Linked DNA regions of Cohnella abietis. The main gene of each other region encodes a partner of the protein of the gene in region 2 in a complex. Links are inferred from orthologs where the notes say so. Each region holds a gene or a part of one and is shown on either strand. Other genes may lie near its edges.

The links.
Region 1: the proteins of dnaB (region 2) and dnaG are in contact, whole or in part, in a crystal structure (PDB 2R6A), measured with the Geobacillus stearothermophilus proteins. The link is inferred for Cohnella abietis from one-to-one orthologs. Residues at the interface, in WP_033016901.1 of Geobacillus stearothermophilus: Ser13, Glu15, Ala16, Gln18, Glu91, Leu92, Asp94, Ala95, Val96, Pro97, Thr98, Ala99, Ala100, Asn101, Tyr104, Tyr105, Ile108; in WP_049624496.1 of Geobacillus stearothermophilus: Lys456, Leu457, Leu458, Pro459, Ala460, Asn463, Ala464, Leu467, Leu535, Leu536, Ile537, Ala538, Gln544, Glu545, Asp548, Tyr549, His552.

What each region holds. Positions count from the first base shown.
Region 1 is NZ_AP019400.1:4,577,671-4,580,978, reverse strand. What follows is about bases 329-3,308. They hold dnaG (DNA primase), read left to right. Parts: upstream 329-899; coding sequence 900-2,717; downstream 2,718-3,308. Other genes in these bases: rpoD (RNA polymerase sigma factor RpoD), read left to right, coding at 2,751-3,308; KCTCHS21_RS20200 (YaiI/YqxD family protein), read left to right, coding at 329-794. In the rest of the region: more of KCTCHS21_RS20200, read left to right, coding at 324-328. UniProt on the Escherichia coli protein: RNA polymerase that catalyzes the synthesis of short RNA molecules used as primers for DNA polymerase during DNA replication.
Region 2 is NZ_AP019400.1:7,028,834-7,031,977, forward strand. The notes cover bases 1-2,816. They hold dnaB (replicative DNA helicase), read right to left. Parts: upstream 2,182-2,816; coding sequence 820-2,181; downstream 1-819. Other genes in these bases: KCTCHS21_RS30530 (adenylosuccinate synthase), read right to left, coding at 1-625; rplI (50S ribosomal protein L9), read right to left, coding at 2,186-2,629; KCTCHS21_RS30545 (DHH family phosphoesterase), read right to left, coding at 2,626-2,816. In the rest of the region: more of KCTCHS21_RS30545, read right to left, coding at 2,817-3,144. UniProt on the Escherichia coli protein: The main replicative DNA helicase, it participates in initiation and elongation during chromosome replication. Travels ahead of the DNA replisome, separating dsDNA into templates for DNA synthesis.

The DNA.
Region 1 (3,308 bases), 2.5 Mb from region 2 along the record:
TAACAGATCATTTTGTGATCATTTTATGAACGATTATTGCTAAACAAGCTGTTTTTATCGTTTTTCTGTATGATGAAATATAAATATTTTTGTCGAAAAATGTATAAATGTGCATGAAATGAAGGCGAATGTAACTTAAAATCCTTTAAATACGTATAAATATAAGGAATATGATGAGAATATTCTCTTTTGCGACTGCTGAGTAAGTTTCAAAGGCAATGAAATGGGGAACATAAAAATTGATAAGGGTAATGCAGGATTTTGATTACAGTTAGCGTATATAATATTACGGCAAACTTTAGTTGAATCGTGTGGTGATGTCGATGACAGTCCTACGTCATCGGGTAGTAGTTGATGGCGATGCTTGTCCGGTTAAGACGGAAATTGCCAGAACGGTGAGGAGCTGCGGAGCAACAGCGCTGCTTGTCTCGAGTCATGCTCATGTCCTGGTACCGGAGCCATCTGTAGAAGTAGTTACTGTCGACGCAAGTGATCAAGCAGCAGATTTGTATATCGCTAATGTTCTGACCAAGCAAGATATTCTTGTTACTGGCGATTATGGATTGGCTGCACTGGGGCTAGCGAAGGGTGCTGCTGTATTAACGCCGAGAGGTAAGCAAATTCGGGAATCCGACATCGAAGGCTTATTGGAGCAACGTCATTTTTCGGCGCGTCTGCGTCGAGGTGGTACGCGTACTAAAGGCCCGAAGGCGTTCACCAATGAGGATCGTGACCGATTTCAACAAAAACTGACAACTCTGCTGCGAGGGTTGCAGGAGATTCCCGACCTTTAGCGAAATGTAATAGGTGCAAGAAAACGATTGAGTGGATAATCACTCTGAGGTATGTGTTCGGTTCCTCTGCACTGGGAAGATAAGGTGGCTTTAATGAATTACGGAATGATACCCCAAACGGTTATTGATGAAGTGCTGCGTCGCCATGAAATTTCGGATACCGTAGGCAAATATGTTCATCTGACCAAAAACGGCAAATACTTGAAGGGTCTCTGTCCCTTTCATTCCGAAAAAACACCATCGTTTACGGTCACACCGGAGAAACAAATTTTTCATTGTTATGGCTGTGGCAAAGGTGGTAATGTAATAAAGTTTGTGATGGAGATGGAAGGGGAAACGTTCCCTGAGGCAGTCAAAGCGCTAGCAGAAGAAGCTGGCATTCCCATTACGTGGACGACTGCTAATACTGAGGAGCCCTCTGCCTTCCAGAAAGAAAAGCAAACTTTACATGAAGCTCACGATTACAGCTTGAAACTGTATCATTATCTTCTGAAAAATATGGAAGTGGCAAAGCTTGCAAGAGAATACTTACATTCACGTGGCTTTAATGATGCTTTAATTGAGCATTTTGGGATCGGTTATGCTCCAGCTAGATGGGACACGCTTACGCAAGCGTTAGAACGGAAAGGCTATAGCTTAGCTGAGATGGAGGCAGGCGGATTACTGTCTCGCAGACAGGATGCAGAAGGTTATGTGGATCGCTTTCGTGATAGGGTTATTTTCCCGATTCATGATACAAGTGGAAATACAATAGCTTTTGCGGGACGACTAATGTCGGACGGACAGCCTAAATATCTTAATTCTCCAGAAACCCCTCTTTTTAATAAGAGCCGAACGTTGTACCGATTGCATGAAGCTCGACCGGCTATACGCCGAGCAAGGCAGGTTGTATTATTCGAAGGTTATGTTGATGTCATCAAAGCATGGTCCGCTGGTATTCATAACGGGGTAGCTACGATGGGGACAGCACTAACTGGAGAGCATGCAGCAATGCTTAAACGTTTTGCGGACGAGGTTATACTATGCTATGACGGAGATGATGCAGGACAAGCTGCTGCACATAAAAGCATACCTTTGTTAGAAGAGGCAGGTTTCCGTGTAAGGGTAAGCATACTTCCTAATCGAATGGATCCAGATGAATATATATCTTCATACGGACCAGAGCCTTTTGTTCGGGAATTCATTGACGGGGCGGTTTCCGCAGTCAAATTTCAGCTTATATATTTAAGGAAATCCCATATACTCCTAGAAGAAGATGGGAAGATTCGCTACTTGCGCGATGCGGTTAGAATCGTAGCAAGGAAAGATTCCCCTACGGAACGCGAGTTATTGCTTAAAGAGCTAGCTCAGGAGTTTGGTGTATCCTTAGATACACTCAAGCAGGAAAGCCTCGAATTCAGACAGCAGGAGAAATTGGGAAACGTAGGGGATATTCCAGCCGGATCGTGGAATAATGTATGGAATGAAAACAGATCTACCTCGAAGAACCCGCCACTTGGTGCGGCAAACGTGAATGCGGAACGTCAGCTGCTTTCTTGGATGATGCAGGATAAAGAAACGGCACTCCTTGTACAGCAAAGGCTTGGCGAACGTTTTCTAATTGAGGATCACGCGGCTTTAGCTGCTTATTTATATGCTTATTACGCTCAAGGCAATGATCCTGATATAGGCCGATTCGTTACGGTACTGCAAGATGACCGTTTAGAACGTTCTGCCAGTGCCATCGCTTTGATTGAAGTCCCATATGGCGAGAAGGAATTGGAAGATTTTCTGCGCACGATTGAAAGAGCTTCTGAATCAAAGGGTTCTATTGAGCAGAAGTACGAAGAGATGCGCCGTGCAGATCGAGCCGGAGACAAATTACAGGCGGCACAAATTTTGAAAGAGATTTTATCCCTGGAAAAGCAGCGTAAGCAATTGTAATACGCAGGCTGATCAGGGAGGAGGGAGTCGGCAATGGCAAACGATCAACACACCGGATTGGAAACGGAAGCGACACTAGAACAGGTTAAGGCTCAGCTGATCGAACAAGGTAAGAAGAAATCTTCCTTGACCTATAAAGACATCATGGAGAAGCTGTCTCCATTTGATCAGGACCCCGAGCAAATTGACGAATTTTTCGAGCAGCTGGCGGATATCGGTATCGAGGTTTCCAATGACCACGATGAACTGGGACGCGAGAGACCACACGGTCATAACAATGGTGAAGAGGAAGAGCGTGACGAATTTAATTTCGACGACGATCTCTCGCTTCCACCAGGTATCAAAATTAATGACCCCGTGAGAATGTACCTTAAAGAAATCGGACGAGTGCCGTTGCTTGGTGCAGATGATGAGGTTGAACTAGCCAAGAAGATTGAAATTGGCGGACCTGATGGCGAAGAAGCCAAAAAAAGGCTGGCAGAAGCCAACCTTCGTCTAGTCGTCAGTATCGCGAAGCGTTACGTTGGACGGGGTATGCTGTTCCTGGATCTTATTCAGGAAGGGAATATGGGTCTTCTTAAAGCGGTCGAA
Region 2 (3,144 bases):
CGTTAAGAATAACCGAAGTATCGGTTACGAAAGGACGAAGCAATTCAGCAAGCGCCAAGTAATCCTTAATGATGCTTTCAGCATCAAGTGGCTCACCGTTGTACATCTGAATAATAACTTGGTTCTTATCTTCGATTATGCTGCGTGCTTTTTCTGCGAATGATTCAGGAATCATTAGATCCGCGATACGAATACCGTTACGTGCAGCTTTGTCCATATAACAAGGGCCAATCCCTTTACGGGTTGTGCCGATTTTATTGTCAGCCTTACGGTCTTCCTCTAAAGCGTCGAGCACAAGGTGATATGGCATAATAACGTGAGCACGATCACTGATTTTCAGATTATCCGTTGAAAATCCATTGTCGCGTATATATTGAATTTCCTCCACCAAAGCTCCCGGATTAATAACCATTCCGTTCCCAATGACGCACAATTTATTCTGGTTAAATATACCGGAAGGTACCATTGTTAATTTGTACTTTTTATTCTCTATGAGGATAGTATGTCCGGCGTTATTACCGCCTTGATACCGAGCAACAACATCTGCCTTCTCGGCTAGAAAATCTGTAATCTTACCTTTGCCTTCGTCTCCCCATTGCGTACCTACAACAACGACTGTTGACAATACAATCCCTCCATCCGGAGTGTCTTCACACCGGCATGATAATGCCACCCGAAATCGCGAACGAGGCGATCAGGCAGCATGATAAGTGTAGCAACTACGACTTTGGAAGTCAACGGAAAAACGAACAATGCCGCGACTGCCTAATTAATTGTTCGGAATTCAGTCTAACTTTTAGCCCAATAACCAGCGTCTGACTAGGAAGCCTCATGAGATCGATCAAGGCTAACGAATTTATTATAATTTTTCAAAAATACAAGCTCAACGGTGCCGACGGGACCATTACGTTGCTTGGCAATGATAATCTCAATAATGTTTTTCTTCTCGGACTCTTTGTCGTAATAATCATCACGATATAAGAATGCAACGATATCGGCATCTTGCTCAATCGATCCCGATTCCCGAAGATCTGACATCATTGGGCGCTTGTCTTGCCGTTGCTCTACTCCCCGCGATAGCTGTGACAGGGCAATAACAGGAACCTCTAACTCACGCGCGATTTGCTTCAGCGTACGAGAAATCTCAGATACTTCCTGCTGACGATTCTCGCCGGCTTTGCCCCGCCCTTGAATAAGCTGAAGGTAATCGATAAGAATCATACCGAGGCCCTTCTCCTTCTTGAGTCGGCGACATTTTGCCCGAATGTCTGATACCGTAATACCTGGTGTATCATCGATGTAAATCTGAGCCTCGGACAAAGCACCAATCGCCATAGATAGCTTTTCCCAATCATCGCCTTCTAGATGCCCCGTTCTCATGCGTGTTGCGTCCACGTTAGATTCCGCGCAGATAATCCGCTGAACAAGCTGAGGGGCTGACATCTCCAGACTGAAGATAGCGACGGTCTCTGTAGAGCGAACAGCTACATTCTGGGCAATGTTCAGGGCAAACGCCGTCTTACCTACCGATGGACGAGCTGCGACTATGATAAGGTCATTGGGCTGGAATCCATTTGTCATTTTATCCAGATCAATAAACCCGGAAGGAATTCCTGATACCCCGCCCTTATGGTTATAGAGAAATTCAACCTTCTCGAATACTTCCATAAGAACGTCACGTATGCTGATGAAGCCAGTTGCACTCCGACGGCTCGAAATTTCCATAATCCGTGCCTCTGCATCATTTAGCAGAACGCCAACATCATCCTCTGTTGCATAACCATTGGAGACAATTTGCGTAGCGGTACGAATTAGACGTCTGAGAATGGACTTCTCTTCTACGATCTGAGCATAGTATTCCACGTTTGCTGCAGTTGGAACCGAGTTTGCCAGCTTAGCCAAATACATGACCCCGCCGATCTCATCCATCTGCCCTAAATCCTGAAGACGAGCAGTTAAGGTTACGAGATCGATGGGTTCATTATCGTCATTGAGAGCCACCATACCGTCAAAAATGCGCTGATGGGAGACACTATAGAAATCTTCTGCTTTCAAGCGCTCCATCGATGTAATAAGCGCCTCAGATTCAAGCAGTATGGCACCAAGAACGGCTTGCTCCGCCTCCAGATTTTGCGGAGGTATGCGATCGTATACTAGCTGCTGATCCCCGTTTCCGTTCATTGGGCTATTCCTCCACGACTTGTACGTTTACCGTGCCCTTCACATCAGGATACAGCTTCACGGTTACTTTCGTTACACCTAATACACGGATAGGATCTTCCAGCTCGATTTTTCTTTTGTCGATCGTTATTTTATGAGCTTCCAATGCTTCCGCTATTTGCTTGCTTGTAATCGCGCCGAACAACCGTCCGCCTTCTCCTGCCTTCGCTTTAATGACGATAGTCATCTCAGATAAGCGAGCGGCTAGAGCTTTAAACTCGTTCTTCTCTTCTTCCTTTTTCTTCTGGGCTGAAGCTACCTGCTGATCCAAAGTCTTCTTAGCTCCATCAGTTGCTATCTTTACAACGCCTTTAGGCAGCAAGAAATTACGCGCATAACCTTCGGATACCTCTTTAATTTCGCCCTTTTTCCCTTGGCCTTTAACATCCTGTAAGAAGATTACCTTCATTCAAATAAACCCTCTTCCTCTTCGAGATCTTTGAGTACTTGCTTTAATTTAACTGCTACATCGGCTACCGTTCCTTGAATCTGACAAGCAGCGTTCGTAAAATGTCCGCCGCCGCCAAGTCGTTCCATTACAATCTGTACATTGATCTGGCCTAGAGACCTTGCGCTAACCCCAACTGTGCCATCTGGTCGCAATCCAATAACGAATGAAGCCTTGATACCCGTCATATTGAGCAAAGTATCCGCTGCCTGCGCGATAAGTAGCTGTGGAAATTGTTTGCCCGTTTCAGCTACCGCTATTGCAATGCAATCCCGATAGGTTTCAGCGTTGCGAATAATTTCCGCTTTACGAATGTATTCCTCCAGATCCTCTTTCAGCATGCGCTGAATGAGAACCGAATCGGCACCGTTACGGCGAAGAAATGAAGCAGCTTCAAAGGTTCGTGACCCTGTGCGGAAGGCAAAGCTTTTGGTATCTACTGTTATCCCTGCTAGTAACGCTGTAGCTTCTCTAAC